3 regions of the Neisseria brasiliensis genome follow, and region 1 is predicted to be linked to each of the others. Evidence: predicted binding sites of a transcription regulator. Region 1 holds the regulator's gene; each other region holds the start of a gene.

Region 1 (5,804 bases):
CGGCCAATTCATCGGCAAAATATTGGTGGAATGGAATGCCGAACACGCTTTCGTAAATTTGGAAATCCAATGAAAAGCGACACATCAAATCTTGAATGATGTTGCGGCGCAATAAGTCGTCTTGGTTCAACTGGTAGCCGCGCATAATCGGCAAGCGGCCTTCATCGATGGCGGCATAATAGGCGTCGATGTCGCGCTCGTTTTGGGCATAGGTGCTGCCGATTTTGCCGATGCTGGACACGCCGATGGCTACTAAATCGCAATCGGCATAGGTTGAATAGCCTTGGAAATTACGCTGCAACCAGCCTTCTTTCAGGGCGATGGAAAGCTCGTCGTCAGGTTTGGCAAAGTGATCCATGCCGATGAACACATAGCCGCGGTCGGTGAGAGTTTGCACGCAGTATTGCAGCATATCGAGCTTCTCTTCGCTGCCCGGTACAGCATTGGTGTCGATGCGGCGCTGCGGTTTGAAAATATGTGGCAGGTGGGCATAGTGATACAGCGCCAAGCGGTCGGGATCGAGACTGAGCACAGTATCAATAGTGGCTTTCATGCTTTCTACCGATTGATGTGGTAAGCCGTAAATCAAATCGACGCTGACGGATTTGAAGCCGGCTTCGCGTGCGGCATCAATCACTTCTTTGGTTTCTTCAAAGCTTTGAATGCGGTTGACCGCTTCCTGCACTTTCGGATCGAAATCCTGAATGCCCACGCTCATGCGGTTGAAACCGAGTTTGCCGAGTTTGTGCACTGTTTCGCGGCTGACTTTGCGTGGGTCGATTTCAATGGAATATTCGCCGTTGGGCATCAGCTGGAAATGCTTGCGAATCATCTCAAACACGCGCTCAAGCTGGTCGTCGCTCAAGAAGGTCGGTGTGCCGCCGCCGAAGTGAAGTTGTGCCAATTGATGGCGGCCGTTGAGATGTGGGGAGAGCAATTCCATTTCGCGCTCAAGATACTCAATATAAGCATCGGCGCGGGTTTTGTCTTTGGTGATGATTTTGTTGCAGCCGCAGTAATAGCAGATGGTATTGCAAAATGGAATGTGGATATAAAGCGATAAAGGTTTGTTGAGCGCACCTAGGCCGCGTAAGTGCAGCGCATGGGTGTATTCGGCTTCGCGAAAGCCATCGTGGAAGCGGTCGGCGGTGGGATAAGACGTATAGCGTGGGCCGCTTGCCGGAAGCTTGGCAATCAAGTCGCGGTCAAATTCTGGTAGTTCGTTGTTTTGTATCGGAATTATTTTCATGATGGTCGTGTTGTGCTTATATTTTGTTTAACGAATTAGTAAAATTCGATTTAGTTTGCTAGAATGCCACATTATGATAAACCTGTCTTGATATGAGTCAAGAGAAGCTCAGTCAGTAAGAAGTTTTATAAAAAAGGTATTTTATGGCCACACACAATTCTACACATCAATTGAAAGCATTGTGTTCGACGTGTTCTTTGCGTGAACTTTGTTTGCCGGTTGGTTTGATGCCTAACGAATTTTCCCAGCTGGATGCCGTTATCCGTCAGAGCCGTCGTCTGAAAAAAGGCGAATATCTGTTCCGCGCCGGCGAACCGTTTACTTCTTTGTTTGCCATTCGTGCCGGTTTTTTCAAAACCACGGTGGCAAGCCAAGACGGACGCGACCAAGTGACCGGTTTCTTTATGTCGGGCGAATTGATCGGTATGGACGGCATTTGTTCGCATGTCCACAGCTGCGATGCCGTGGCCTTGGAAGACAGTGAAGTGTGTGAATTGCCGTTTGCCCACATGGAAGAGTTGGGACAAAACATTCCAAGCCTGCAAACCCACTTTTTCCGCTTGATGAGCCGCGAAATCGTGCGTGATCAAGGCGTGATGCTGTTGTTGGGCAATATGCGTGCCGAAGAGCGTTTGGCCGCATTTTTGTTGAATTTATCGAATCGTTTGTATTCGCGCGGTTTTGCCGCCAATGATTTCATCCTGCGCATGTCGCGTGAAGAAATCGGCAGCTATTTGGGTTTGAAGCTAGAAACCGTCAGCCGCACGTTGTCGAAATTCCATCACGAAGGTTTGATTGAAGTGGAACATAAACACATCAAGATTCTCGACTCGCAGGCCTTGAAAAAAATGGTATCCGGCTGCGCGCATGCTATGTAAGGGCTGAAAATGTCAACAGGCCGTCTGAAGTTGTGTGTTTCAGACGGCCTTTTATCTTTAGGGAAATAAACAAACGCGCTAATTTAAATGGAGAAGTCCTCCATAATCGGTGTATACAAGATACGGTCGATATTTTCACGGTTTAAATGAGGTGCAAACATCTCGATAAAGTCATAAGTATAGCCGCGTAAATAAGTATCTGAACGGATAGCAATCCAAGTGGGTGACGGCTCAAACAAATGAGCCACATCAATCAATTCCAAATCTTGATCGGCTTGCGGATCGTAAGCCATTTTTGCCATCAAGCCCGCGCCTAAGCCCAGTTTGACATACGTTTTTAGCACGTCGGTATCAGCAGCGGCTAGAGCCACTTCCGGCTGCTCCAGCTTGGCTTTGGTAAAAGCACGCGCGATGCTGCTGCTAGAATGGAAGGCGAATTCATAAGTAATTAACGGAAAGCTGGCCAAATCTTCAATGCTGAGCGGATTTCTGCAATCAAGTAAAGGATGGTTCTTAGGCACGATCACCGCATGATTCCAGTCGTAACAATTAAGTTTGCGCAATTCAGGATGGTCGTCGAGCTTTTCGGTAATAATGGCAATGTCGGCTTCACCGTTGCTGACCATCTGCGCAATAGCCGAAGGACTGCCTTGTTTGATGGTAAGATTAACTCTGGGATAACGCTTTACAAAATCAGCCACAATGTGCGGCAGGGCATAACGTGCCTGTGTATGGGTTGTGGCAATGGTGAGTGCGCCACTATCGTGGTCGGTAAACTCGCTGCCGATGTTTTTGATATTTTGCACATCACGCAAAATGCGCTCGGAAATTTCCAACACTGCTTTGCCCGGCTGGGAAACTGAAACCACGCGTTTACCGCTGCGGATAAAAATCTGAATGCCCAGCTCTTCTTCCAGTAATCGGATTTGTTTGGAAATACCCGGCTGGGAAGTAAACAGTGCGTCGGCTGCTTCGGAGACATTCAGATTATGGCGGTAAACTTCGAGTGCGTAGCGTAATTGTTGTAATTTCATGGTATTTGAGTTGTGGATATTGTGCGACAAATATGGCGTAATTTAGCATATTTTATTTAATTTTGTCGGCGTGAATCGGCTTTCTTTGGGAAGCTTTTGTTTTTTCAAGAAGTATCTAAATTCTCCATCAGAAAGTTTTAAGAAGCCATCATCGCACTTTGAAATGGTTGTTGCTTTTGTACAACGATAGAGCAAACCTTATGGGGATTTATCCATAAATAAATGACACAAGTTTGATTTTTCGGCATGATTGGTAGTCAGGAAGCAGGCAGTTTCATGATTGTTCAGAGGCATCGAGTATTGACAGTTTGCCCTCGGCTTCTTTATAGTGCAACCTGATATATCCGATTTGCCGCCATTTTATATGCTGCGGCCTGTATATTGGTAAAGTTGTGACGGTGTATTATGCATCCGTTGCATAACAATTTTGATGAGGGAATAAAATGACCAAACAGCTGAAATTAAGCGCATTGTTTGTTGCCTTGGTGGCTTCTGGCACCGCAATGGCAAGTGAAGCGCATACCAAACACGGTTACACCGTAAGCAGCAAATCTCAAGAAGTCGTGCGCAACAACTACGGCGAATGCTGGAAAAACACCTACTTCGACAAAGCCACTCAAGGCCGTGTTGAGTGTGGCGATGCCGTTGCTAAAGTTGAAGAGCCAGAATATGCTGATGAAACTGTTTCATTGTCTGCTAAGACTTTGTTCAGCTTCGACAAAGATACTCTGCGTCCTGAAGCTCAAGAAAACCTGAATGCTTTGGCTCAGCGTCTGAGCAACACCAACGTACAAACCGTACGTGTTGAAGGTCACACCGACTTTATGGGTTCTGAGCAATACAACCAAGCTCTGTCTGAGCGTCGTGCGAACACCGTGGCTAACTACTTGGTTAACCGTGGCGTACCTTCTAGCAAAATCTCTGCTGTAGGTCTGGGTGAATCTCAAACTCGTATGACTGCTACTTGTGAAGCTGAAGTGGCTAACCTGGGCAAAAAAGTTTCTAAAGCGAAACGTCGTGCTGCTCTGATTGCATGTATTGAGCCGGATCGTCGCGTTGACGTGAAAATCCGCAGCTTGGTAACTAAACAAGTTGCTCCTGGTACTGTGCAAGGCGAACGTCCAGCAGTAGATGATGGTTGGATTCCTTCTCCGCACAGCCGCGTACATGGTTACACCAAACCTTAAGTAGGCTGATTAAAAACCCCGCGCTAGCGGGGTTTTTTGTTTGCAATATTTTGGATAGGTAGATCATCAAACTTAATTTAATAAGGGAACAGGATTAACTGTCGGCATATTGAATTTATCATTAAGCATATGATTTAAATTGAATTTTCTGATAAATACAGATGCTTGATTTTACGTTAAAATAATGTTATATCAATTAAGTAGTTTAATTATTTACATAAAAACAAATTTTACTAGTATTGTTTTTCTTCTTGTAAATGTGGTTTAATTTTCAGGACTTTAAATGACAGAGTTTGATTTTATTCGAAAATATCTGCAGAACCAGCAGCAAGACCATCAGGTGGTGTTGGGGATTGGTGATGATGCTGCCATTATCCGCCCGCAAGCCGAATATGATTTATGTTTTAGTGCGGATATGCTTCTAAAAAATAGGCATTTTTTTGAAAATGTTGCACCTGAGGATTTGGCATGGAAAGTGCTGGCGGTTAATCTCTCTGATATGGCGGCTATGGGTGCTCAACCCAGATGGGCTTTGTTGAGTGCAGGCTTGCCTGAATTGAATGAAGATTGGTTGCGTCGTTTTTGCAACAGTCTTTTTGATTTGGCGCAACGCTTCGGCGTGACTTTAATCGGCGGAGATACCACGCGTGGTGACTTGGTTTTTAATGTCACTATTGTGGGGGAGTTGCCGCAAGGAAAATCTCTGCGACGTGATGCTGCACAAGTTGGTGATGATATTTGGGTTTCCGGAAAGATTGGTTTGGCCGCATCGGCTTTAAATTGCTTGTTGAAACAATGTGATTTACCTTCGGAAGTTTTTCAGCTGTGTGAAGCGGAATTATTAAGGCCTATGCCGCGTGTGCGATTGGGACAGGCAATATTGAATTTTGCACATGCAGCACAAGATGTTTCAGATGGCTTGGCACAAGATATCGACCATATTTTGACAGCATCGAATGTTGGTGCAGAAATTTGGGCGGATGAAATACCGACTTTGCCGCAATTAAAAAAAGTATTGCCACGCAAAGAATGGCTGCAATACACTTTAGCCGGCGGGGATGATTATGAATTGGTGTTTACTGCACCAAAAAATTGTCGCGAAGCGCTATTGATCGCTGCGCAAAACAGCAATACACCGATTACGTGCATCGGTAAAATTACCGATTCAGGATGTCTACAGGTGATAAACTCAATGGCAGACCGTATGGAAATTGCATTAACTTCTTTAGGATTTGATCATTTTGGCTGATTTTAAACCAACGTTTTCATGGCTGAAACAAAAGCCGATATGCTTGCTCGCATTCGGTTTCGGTAGTGGTTTGGCACCGGTTGCACCGGGCACATTCGGCACACTTCCGGCCTTACCGATTGCGTTTATGCTGTCTTTGCTTGGCATTACCGGCTGGTGGCTGGCATTGGTTTGCGTGGGTCTGTTTGTATGGGGCATTCAGATTTG
Region 2 (5,804 bases), 340 kb from region 1:
TTCATCGCCAAGTCGATCATGGCCGTCACGGCAAAGCGGCCTTTAGTGGTTAGTCTCATGGTATGTGCCTGTGTGTGGCTTTTTTTATCATAGGTCAATTTTCTAATATCTGAGTAGTTTAGTCAAGTATGTGGCAAGGCTTGGCGATTGTTTGTTTTAATCGTGACATTGATTTCTTTCAAGTCGTAATAGACGTTGAGAATATGGATAGGCCGTCTGAACATTTCAGACGGCCTTGTAAGATTGAAAAGCAACTGCACAAATGTAATTTTTGTGTTAAAGTCTGATTTTAATAACTCGATGGTTTGCGCCATCATCAGGGGCTGTTTAAATTTAAAATCAGGATACACGGGAAGGCCGTATAGGCCGTCTGATTTTAAGCTTAAGCAGCCTTACTTATGTTTACAAAAGGTACACAATCATGCAATCTTGGCAATTACCCGAGCATGTTGCTGATGTTTTGCCGACAAATGCCCGCCAATTGGAAAGCGCACGCGAGCAATTGTTGGCTTTATTCCGCGTGCACGGTTATGAATTGGTGCAGCCGCCGCTGATGGAATACAGCAATTCGCTGCTTACCCACATCGATGCGGGCTTGTCGCTGAAAACCATCCGCGTGGCCGACCAAATCAGCGGCCGCCAATTGGGTATCCGCGCGGACATTACCCCGCAAGTAGCACGTATCGATGCGCATTTGCTTTCTGCCAATAACGGCATTAACCGTTTGTGTTACGCCGGTTCGGTATTGCATGCGCGTCCTGACGGTTTTCTGAAAACGCGTGAGCCTTTGCAGGTCGGGGCGGAGCTTTACGGCTTTACTGATATCGCTGCTGATATTGAAGTCGTTGACTTGATGCTCAAAAGCATGAAAATCGCCGATTTGGGTGAGTTGCTATTGTCTTTGGGGCATGTTGGCGTGTTTCGTGCTTTGGCGCAGGCAGCGCAACTAAATGAAGAGCAAGCTGCGCAATTATTGGCTTTAATGCAGGATAAAGATGCCCAAGCCGTAGCCAATGAAGTGAAAGCATGGAAACTAGACGGCATGTGGGCAAAAGCGTTTACTTTGTTGCCAAGCTTATATGGTGGCCGTGAAGTATTAACTGAAGCACGTGCTAAATTGCCGGATTTGTTTGCTGTTGGTCAGGCTTTAGATGAATTGCAAGCGATTTGCGATGCCTTCCCTGAGCAAAATGTGCACATCGACTTATCGGAATTGCGTGTTGATAATTACCACACCGGTTTGCTGTATGCTGCTTATGGCTCGAAAAGCCATGATGCTGTCGCGCGTGGTGGCCGTTATGATGGATTGGGCGAATATTTTGGGCGTTCGCGTCCGGCCACCGGATTCAGTTTCGACTTACGCAGCTTTATCGGTCGCTTGCCAAAAATCGATCGCCAATCGGTGGTGATGGTGGCGCAAAAAGATGTGCTCAATGCCAAACAGGCGATTGAAGATTTGCGTGAACAAGGTCAGTGTGTGATTGTTGATTACGGCATGGAACACAATGGCTCAAAAGATATTGCAGGCCGTCTGAAAGAAATCGACGGTGAGTGGAAAATCATTGAAATTAATTAATTTTTAGATCAGGATTTTGATTTATGGCTAAGAATGTTGTCGTAATCGGCGCGCAATGGGGCGACGAAGGTAAAGGTAAGATTGTTGACTGGTTGGCAGAAGAAACCACTGGCGTGGTGCGTTTTCAAGGCGGCCACAATGCAGGCCACACTTTGGTGGTAGGCGGTAAAAAAACCATTTTGCGCCTGATTCCAAGCGGTATTTTGCATGAGCAACTGGATTGCTTCATCGGCTCGGGTGTGGTGGTTTCGCCGGAAGCATTGCTGGGTGAAATTGATGAATTGAACGCCGCCGGTGTGAAAAACGTAGAAGGCCGTCTGAAAATTGCGCCGACTGCTCCTTTGATTCTGCCTTACCACATTGCCTTGGATCAGGCGCGTGAAGCGTCTCGCGGCAAAGGCAAAATCGGCACCACCGGCCGCGGTATTGGCCCTGCCTATGAAGACAAAGTGGCTCGTCGCGCGATTCGTGTGGGCGATTTGCTGAATCTGGACAAAATTCCTGAAAAGTTAGAAGCGATTTTGGCTTACTATAATGTTCAGTTGCAACATTTGCATGGTGCTGAGCCGGTAAAAGCGGAAGACGTGATGGCGGTGATTGAAAAAGTGGCGCCGCGCATTGTACCGATGATTACCGATGTATCACGCGTGTTGAACGATAAATCACAAGCCGGTGAAAAATTGCTATTTGAAGGTGCGCAAGGTACCTTGCTTGACATCGACTACGGTACTTATCCGTTTGTGACCTCGTCTAACTGCTTGGCCGGTGCGGCCTCTGCCGGTGCCGGTGTGGGTCCGCAAATGTTGGATTATGTGTTGGGCATCGTGAAAGCGTACACCACACGCGTGGGCTCGGGTCCGTTCCCAACGGAATTGTTCTGCGAAGTGGGTGCGGGTTTGGCCGAACGTGGTCATGAGTTTGGCTCGGTTACCGGCCGTGCACGCCGTTGCGGTTGGTTCGACGCCGCCGCTTTGAAACGCTCGATTCAGGTAAACGGTATTTCCGGTATGTGTATCACCAAATTGGACGTGATGGACGGTATCGAAGAAATCAAGATTTGCATCGGCTACGAATTGCCGGATGGAAGCAAAACCGACATCCTGCCTTGCGGCTCCGATACTGTGGAATTGTGCAAACCGATTTTTGAAACCATGCCAGGCTGGACGGAATCCACTTTTGGCGTGAAAGAATACGATGCCTTGCCGGAGAATGCCAAAGCCTATCTGAAGCGCATTGAAGAAATCTGCGGCGCGCCGGTGGCGATTGTTTCGACTGGCCCTGATCGTGAAGAGACCATTGTGCTGCATCATCCGTTTGCATAACGAGGCCGTCTGAAATTCAGCCCTTAAAATCGACAAGATTTTAAGGGCTGAATTATTTTATTCTACGCCGATTTTTAGAAAATTTCAGGGTAATCTAAATGTAGTTTTAAGTAGCTATAATCGGACTTGATATAAATCAACTCGGGCTAGATAAGTAGTTTTATTTCATGTTTATTCCTATCTCTTTAGGGCAAAAAGTGCTATTCTTAATATATAAATTATCTAGTTCACTTTGCTTTTACTTTATTTAAAATAGGAGTTTGATATGTCTGCTGATGTACAAGAACGCCCATTAGGTTGGGAAGGCTTTGTAGGCGGCGACTGGGAAACCAGCGTAGATGTTCGTGACTTTATTCAGAAAAACTACACACCTTACGAAGGCGATGCCAGCTTCTTAGCGCCGGCTACTGAAGCCACAACTAAATTGTGGGCAGAAGTGATGGAAGGCATCAAAGTTGAAAACCGTACCCACGAGCCTTATAAAATTGATGCGCAAGTGGTTTCCGGTATTACCAGCCATGCGCCGGGTTATATCGACAAAGATTTGGAAACCATCGTTGGCCTGCAAACCGATGAGCCTTTGAAACGCGCCATCATGCCGTTTGGCGGTCTGAAAATGGTGAAAGATGCGTGTAAGGTCTATAACGTTGATTTGAATCCTGAAGTCGAAGAAGTCTTCACCAAATACCGTAAAACACACAACCAAGGTGTGTTTGACGTATATACCCCTGATATCCGCCGTTGCCGCAAATCAGGCGTGATTACCGGTTTGCCTGATGCCTATGGTCGCGGTCGTATCATTGGCGACTACCGCCGTGTGGCTTTGTACGGTATTGATTTCTTGATGAAAGACAAACTGAATCAATACAACTCATTGCAAGCAGATTTGGAAAACGGCGTGAATTTGGAGGAAGTAATCCGCCGCCGCGAAGAAATCAACGACCAATACAATGCCTTGGCGCAAATGAAAGAAATGGCAGCGTCTTATGGCTACGATATTTCTAAACCGGCGACCAATGCGCAAGAAGCGATTCAGTGGACTTACTTCGCTTACTTGGCTGCCGTGAAATCGCAAAACGGTGCCGCCATGTCGTTTGGTCGTGTATCCTCATTCTTGGATATCTACATCGAGCGCGATTTGCAAAAAGGCTTGATTACCGAGAGCCAAGCGCAAGAATTCATTGACCATTTGGTGATGAAACTGCGTATGGTACGCTTCCTGCGTACCCCTGAATACGATCAATTGTTCTCAGGCGACCCGATTTGGGCAACCGAATCGATTGGCGGTATGGGCTTAGACGGCCGCACCTTAGTGACCCGAAGCAACTTCCGCGTATTGCATACCCTTTACAATATGGGTCCTTCACCAGAGCCAAACATCACTATTTTGTGGTCTGAGCAATTGCCGCAAGGCTTTAAGGAATTCTGCGCCAAAGTTTCGATTGACACTTCATCAGTTCAATACGAAAACGATGATTTGATGCGCCCTGATTTCAACAGCGATGACTACGCGATTGCCTGCTGTGTGAGCCCGATGATTATCGGTAAACAAATGCAGTTCTTCGGTGCGCGTGCTAACTTGGCCAAAACCTTGTTGTACGCAATCAACGGCGGTGTGGACGAAAAATCGAAAGAGCAGGTAGGTCCTAAATCTGACCCGATTCTGGATGAAGTATTGGATTTTGACACCGTATTTGCCCGCATGGATCAATTCATGGATTGGTTGGCAACTCAATATGTCACCGCCTTAAACATCATCCACTACATGCACGACAAATACTCATACGAAGCCGCGCTGATGGCCTTGCATGACCGCGACATCATCCGCACCATGGCTTGCGGCATTGCCGGTTTGTCTGTGGCAGCCGACTCGCTGTCTGCCATCAAATATGCTAAAGTGAAACCGATTCGCGATGAAAACGGCGTTGCGGTTGACTTTGAAATCGAAGGCGAATATCCGCAATTCGGTAACAATGACGACCGTGTTGACGAAATCGCTTGTGATTTGGTAGAGCGCTTCATGCGTAAAGTGGCTACCCACAAAACCTATCGCGATGCGATTCCGACTCAATCCGTGTTGACCATTACTTCCAACGTGGTTTATGGTAAGAAAACCGGTAACACCCCAGACGGCCGTCGCGCTGGTGCGCCTTTCGGCCCGGGCGCCAACCCTATGCACGGCCGCGATGTGAACGGTGCGGTTGCTTCGTTGACTTCAGTAGCGAAACTGCCGTTTGAATTTGCCAAAGACGGTATTTCTTATACCTTCTCGATTGTGCCGGGCGCCTTAGGTAAAGACGAACGCTCACGCGAACGCAATTTGGCCGGTTTGATGGATGGTTATTTCCACCACGAAGCCGGTGAATTGGAAGGAGGCCAACACTTGAACGTCAACGTGTTGAACCGTGAAACCTTGCAAGATGCGATGGAAAATCCGGATAAATATCCGCAATTGACCATCCGCGTATCCGGCTATGCCGTGCGTTTCAACTCATTAACCCGCGAGCAACAACAAGACGTGATTACCCGTACCTTCACGGAAACCATGTAATCTGAGTGTGGGTTGTGAACACAATGCCGGGTGATGAGTCCGGCATTGTGTTTATCAGGCTGCGCCGTAAAACTTCGCCGTTCACGGCGGAGATATAAGGCGCGGACTGCGTAGCAGTCCTAAAACCGTTGATATTCAGTTAATCAGGCGTTTTCTGCTGTTCAATATACTGCCGAATAATCGTAATCGGCGCACCACCACAGCTACCTGCAAAATAAGACGGCGACCACAACGCACCGCCCCATAATTTTTGTTTGATGCTTGGATAATTTTTCTGTCTAATCATGCGGCTAGATACACCTTTCAAGCTGTTCACCAGTTTTGAAATAGACACTTTGGGCGGATAGTTCACAAG
Region 3 (5,804 bases), 1.2 Mb from region 1:
AACCTGAAGTCATCGGCAAAGACGGTAAAATCTTGCACGGTGAGGAGGATGCATAATGAAACCAAAGTTAATTCAGCGTTACAAACGCAGTGAACGCATCAATCACTGGGTTGTTGCCTTGTGTTTTATTTTGCTGGCCATTTCCGGTTTGGCATTCTTCTATCCGGCATTTTTCTGGTTGACCGGCATTTTTGGTACGCCGCAATTGGCGCGGATTTTGCACCCGTTTATCGGTGTGGTGATGTTTATCGGCTTTTTCATTCAGTTTTTCCGTTACTGGAAATTCAACTTCTTCGATAAAGAAGATGTGAAATGGATGAAGTCGGTGACCACCATTTTGAAAGGCCATGAAGTGGGTGACGTCGGCAAATACAACGGCGGTCAGAAAGGCATGTTCTGGTTGATGACGGCTTGTATGCTGGTATTGGTGATTACCGGTGTCATCGCATGGCGTCCGTATTTTGCCGAGATGTTCCCGATCCCGGTGATTCGTTTGGCGTTGTTGTTCCATGCCGGTGCCGCGATTGTTTTGATTGCCGGTATTATCGTGCACGTTTACGCAGCGATTTGGGTTAAGGGCACGGTTCGCGCCATGACCGAAGGTGTGGTTTCGCAACAATGGGCGAAGAAACACCACCCAAGATGGTATCGTGAAGTGATGGCCAAAACCGATGAAAAAACGGTTGAAACGCCAATCACCGATGTCAACAATCAACACAAACTGTAATGGTTTAGCCTAGCCTGAGCATTATCATCGGGTTATGGCATAGTAAAAGGCCGTCTGAAAAATATTTTTTCAGACGGCCTTTTGTTGTTTGATTAATGTGCAGAATCAGCTGCTTGTGCCTGTTTACGGTAAGCCAATACATAAAGCATGCCGACGAATACTGAGCCGCCGACTGCATTACCCAAATAAACCGACACCATATTGTGCATAAACTGCGCCCAAGAAATATCGGCGCCGCCCCAAATCGCTGCCGGAATCACAAACATATTGGCGACAACGTGTTGAAAACCGATTAATACGAAAATCATAATCGGAAACCAAATCGCCAAAATCTTACCGCCGTAAGTATGCGCACCGTAGCACAACCATGCGCCCATCGCCACCATCCAGTTACAACCAATGCCGGATACGAAAGCATGCGCAAAATCCGCCGATACTTTGGTTTGCGCCACGGCAATGGTTTCATGCAAGTAGCAGCCTTCGGTCAAACCCAAAAAATGGCCGAAAAACCATGCCACAAAAAATGCGCCGAGCACATTCGCCAGCGATACAATCAGCCAATTACGCAGCCATTTGGCGGTGGTAATCTTTTTCATCATCACGGCCACAGGCAACACCATCATATTGCTGGTAATTAATTCTGCGCCGCCCAATAAAATACAAATCAGGCCGATGGGGAAAACCGCTGCGCCGAGTAGGGTAGCCAAGCTGCCCATTTCTTCCGGCATACCACCGACCACGCGGATGTAGGCCAGATAGCCGATGGAAATAAATGCGCCACCCAAAAAGCCCAAGACGCTCAGTTGCAGCGCGTCGCCGTTGCCTTTTGCGACGCCTTTATCAGCGGTCGCGCGCAGGATTTCATGCGGGTATAAATCACTCATGTTTGTTGTCCGTATCGAATACAAGCATTATTTTACGGTGGCAGAATGCTATCGCGCTTGATATAACTCAAGGGTGTATTTTTGTTATTCCATGTAATTGAGGCCGTCTGAAACGTTTCAGACGGCCTCAAGTTGATTTCGGCTTATTTCTTCAGTTCGGCCAAAATATCATCGACGGTTTTCTTCGCATCGCCGAAACACATCACGCTGTTTTCATTGAAGAACAGCGGATTTTGCACGCCGGCGTAACCGGTATTCATCGAGCGTTTGAACACAACCACTTCTTTAGCATTCCACACTTCCAACACCGGCATGCCGGCAATCGGTGAATTCGGGTCGGTTTGCGCGGCAGGGTTGACGGTGTCGTTGGCACCAATCACCAATACCACGTCGGTTTCGGCGAAATCATCATTGATTTCATCCATTTCCAACACGATGTCGTAAGGAACTTTGGCTTCGGCCAGCAATACGTTCATGTGACCCGGCAAGCGGCCGGCGACAGGGTGGATACCGAAGCGCACTTGCGTACCGTTTTGGCGCAGCAGCTCGGTGATTTCAGCCACCGGATATTGCGCTTGTGCCACCGCCATGCCGTAGCCCGGCGTGATGATGACGCTGGACGCGTCTTTCAGCAAAGCGGCTACACCGGCAGCATCGATTTCGCGGTATTCGCCCACTTCGCCGCTGCCCGTTGCGGCTGCCGTGCTGTCTGAACCAAAACCGCCGGCAATCACGGAAATAAACGAGCGGTTCATCGCTTTACACATGATGTACGACAGAATCGCACCGCTGGAACCGACCAGCGCACCGGTCACAATCAGCAAATCGTTAGACAGCATAAAGCCCGCTGCTGCCGCTGCCCAGCCGGAGTATGAGTTCAGCATCGACACCACCACCGGCATGTCCGCTCCGCCGATGGAAGCGACCAAATGCCAGCCGAAAGCCAAGGCAATCAAGGTCATCACAATCAGGGCGAACCAGCTGCCGTCGGCTGATACAAACACCAACAGCAAAATAAACGACACCACCAAAGCGGCCAAATTCAGCTTATGCTTGGCCGGCAGTTGCAGCGGTTTGCTGCTGATTTTGCCGTTGAGTTTGCCAAAGGCCACAATCGAGCCGGTAAACGTCACCGCACCGATGAAAACACCCAAGAATACTTCCACCAAGTGAATGGTGTGCATATCCGAAGGTACATCACCCGGGTAAATAAAGCTGTTGAAACCAACCAACACCGCGGCCAAGCCGACGAAGCTGTGCAATAGGGCAATCAGCTCGGGCATTTCGGTCATCTCGACTTTTTTGGCTTTGTAGATACCGATGGCGGCACCGGCAGCCATTGCCAACACAACCCAGAAAAGGCCGGAAGACTGCTCACTGAAAATGGTGGCAAATAAGGCAATCGCCATGCCGACCATGCCGGAATAACAGCCTTGCTTGGCGGTTTCCTGTTTTGACAAACCGGCCAGCGCGAAAATAAATAAAATTGCGGCGACGATGTAGGCCGCAGTAACCAAACCTAAAGACATATCGTAACCCCTTATCCTTTGCGGAACATATTCAACATGCGGCGGGTAACATAGAAGCCGCCGAAGATATTAATGCTGACAATTAATACCGCGATAAACGCCAAAAACGACACAAAGCCGTGACCTTGGCCGATTTGCAGCAGCGCACCGACCACGATAATGCCCGAAATCGCATTGGTCACCGACATCAGTGGTGTGTGCAGCGAGTGCGATACGTTCCACACTACGTAATAGCCAATCACACAAGCCAAAACGAACACGATAAAGTGGTTCAGAAAGGCAGCAGGGGCGACGGCACCAATCCACAAAATCAGAATCGCGCCAATCACCGCAGGGGCGAGTTTTTTCCACAATGGAACAGGTTTCGGCTCAGGTTTGGCCATCGGCGCGGCTTTTTCAGACGGCTTGGCTTGCGGCTGGGCGGAAACTTGAATCGCAGGCGGCGGGAAAGTGATTTCGCCATCGCGCGTCACGGTCATGTTACGGATAATCACATCGTCAAAATCCAGCGTGATTTCGCCGTCTTTATTCGGGCTGAGCAGTTTGGCCAAGTTCACCAAATTGGTGGCGTAAAGCTGGGAAGATTGTCCCGCCAAGCGGTTGGCCATATCGGTATAGCCGATGATTTTTACGCCGTTGTCGGTGATAAAGAGTTCGCCCGGACGGGTTAATTCGCAGTTGCCGCCGGTGGCTGCTGCCAAATCGACAATCACCGAACCCGGTTTCATCGATTGCACCATTTCGGCGGTAATCAGTTTCGGCGCCGGTTTGCCCGGAATGGCGGCGGTGGTGATGATGATGTCGACTTCTTTGGCTTGCTCGGCAAACAGCTTCATTTCCGCAGCGATGAATTCTTCGCTCATCACTTTGGCATAACCGTCGCCGCTGCCACCTGCTTCTTGTGGGAAGTCGAGCTTCAAGAATTGGCCGCCCATCGATTCGATTTGCTCAGCCACTTCCAAGCGCGTATCGAATGCTTTGACGATGGCGCCAAGTGAGTTTGCCGTGCCGATGGCGGCCAAACCGGCCACACCCGCACCAATCACCAACACTTGCGCCGGCGGTACTTTGCCCGCAGCGGTAATCTGACCGGTAAAGAAACGGCCGAACGCATTGGCCGCTTCAATCACGGCGCGGTAGCCGGAAATATTGGCCATAGAAGACAGCGCATCTAAGGCTTGGGCGCGGGAAATACGCGGCACCATGTCCATCGCTAACACGTTGACTTGCTTATCGTTTAAGGTCTGCACCAATTCAGGATTTTGTGCAGGCCAGATAAAGCTGACCAAGGTTTGACCGGCGTTCAGACGGCCTGTTTCCGATTCGGTCGGCGCGTTGACTTTATAAATCAACGGGCTTTGCCACACCGTATCCGCGTCGGCCATAATCGCACCGGCAGCTTCGTAAGCGGCATTATCCAAGCTGGCAGCCAAGCCGGCATCGCGTTCGATCACAATCTCAAAACCCAGCTTCTGCAACTGGGTCACGGTCGCAGGCGTACACGCCACACGGGTTTCACCGGCCAGAGACTCCTTAGGGATACCAATCCTCATGTCTTCGTCCTTTAAGTTGGTTAATCAAGCTTATGTAAATGAATCTTAGCCAATACTTTATAACTAATTTTTGCCTGAAAGACAATGAAAAAATTCTTTTTCTTAATATATTAATTTTAACTATACTTAGTCCGAAAAAGACTTTAGACTGCGGAAAAGGAGGTGGATAGCGTAGAGATTGTCGTGTTAAAATAAGACTTTAAAACCAACAAAAGGAACACATCATGCGGATGCTCCACACTATGCTGCGTGTCGGCAATCTGGAAAGATCACTGGATTTCTATCAAAATGTTTTGGGCATGCAGCTTCTGCGCCAACATGATTATCCGGACGGCAAATTCTCTTTGGCTTTTGTCGGCTACGGCAATGAAGCGGAAAATACCGTATTGGAACTGACCTACAATTGGGGTACTGAAAGCTACGATTTAGGCGATGCCTTCGGCCACATCGCGATTGAAGTGGACGACGCTTACCAAGCTTGTGAAATGGTGAAACAAAAAGGCGGTAAAGTGGTACGCGAAGCCGGTCCGATGAAACACGGCACCACCGTGATTGCGTTTGTGGAAGATCCCGATGGCTACAAAATCGAGTTTATCCAAAAAAATTCCGGCAATGATTCGGTACAATACGATAAGTAATTCAAGGCAATTAAGAAAGGCCGTCTGAAATTTAAGTTTCAGACGGCCTTTTATTTAACAATTCAATAGGTTAAAGATTCGGATTCACAATGATTTTTACCGCAGATTCGTTGTTGTGAATCAGGCGCTCGAAGCCTTCAGAAATCAATTCGTCCAACTTAATACGTTGAGTGATGAACGGCTCAAGATTGATTTTGCCTTCTTCCACCAGCTTGATGGTTTCGGCATGGTCGTTGCAGTAGGCGATGGTGCCGCGTACGTCCAATTCTTTCATCACCACGCTGTGTACATTGATGGTGGCCGGGTGGCTCCAAATCGACACAATCACCACTTTGGCGGTAGGCTTGCAAGAAGCCACCAAAGTATCCAATACTTTATTCACGCTCGAGCATTCAAATGCCACGTCTACGCCTTCGCCGTTGGTCAATTTCAATACTTCTTCGGTCACATCGACTTCGGAAGGGTCAAGAATA

What was found. The regulator FNR, encoded in region 1, switches genes on or off when oxygen is low (the NO sensors DNR and NnrR bind a similar motif). The targets are predictions, from matches to a motif close to TTGATNNNNATCAA.
Region 2: pflB (formate C-acetyltransferase) is a predicted target of FNR. The motif match lies at 3,025-3,038, and genes of this name have one in related genera.
Region 3: GJV52_RS02415 (formate/nitrite transporter family protein) is a predicted target of FNR. The motif match lies at 1,669-1,682, and genes of this name have one in related genera.

What each region holds. Positions count from the first base shown of each region.
Region 1 covers NZ_CP046027.1:1,680,520-1,686,323, forward strand. The annotation lists gene hemN (oxygen-independent coproporphyrinogen III oxidase) at 1-1,249, opposite strand, end outside; gene fnr (fumarate/nitrate reduction transcriptional regulator Fnr) at 1,393-2,127, shown strand; gene GJV52_RS08460 (CysB family HTH-type transcriptional regulator) at 2,211-3,161, opposite strand; gene GJV52_RS08465 (OmpA family protein) at 3,605-4,348, shown strand; gene thiL (thiamine-phosphate kinase) at 4,632-5,597, shown strand; gene GJV52_RS08475 (phosphatidylglycerophosphatase A family protein) at 5,590-5,804, shown strand, end outside.
Region 2 covers NZ_CP046027.1:2,016,081-2,021,884, forward strand. The annotation lists gene iscR (Fe-S cluster assembly transcriptional regulator IscR) at 1-59, opposite strand, end outside; gene GJV52_RS10030 (ATP phosphoribosyltransferase regulatory subunit) at 422-1,576, shown strand; gene GJV52_RS10035 (adenylosuccinate synthase) at 1,600-2,898, shown strand; gene pflB (formate C-acetyltransferase) at 3,164-5,449, shown strand; gene tnpA (IS200/IS605 family transposase) at 5,589-5,804, opposite strand, start outside.
Region 3 covers NZ_CP046027.1:453,281-459,084, reverse strand. The annotation lists gene fdxH (formate dehydrogenase subunit beta) at 1-56, shown strand, start outside; gene GJV52_RS02420 (formate dehydrogenase subunit gamma) at 56-727, shown strand; gene GJV52_RS02415 (formate/nitrite transporter family protein) at 820-1,611, opposite strand; gene pntB (Re/Si-specific NAD(P)(+) transhydrogenase subunit beta) at 1,755-3,140, opposite strand; gene GJV52_RS02405 (Re/Si-specific NAD(P)(+) transhydrogenase subunit alpha) at 3,152-4,693, opposite strand; gene gloA (lactoylglutathione lyase) at 4,918-5,331, shown strand; gene GJV52_RS02395 (2,3-butanediol dehydrogenase) at 5,402-5,804, opposite strand, start outside.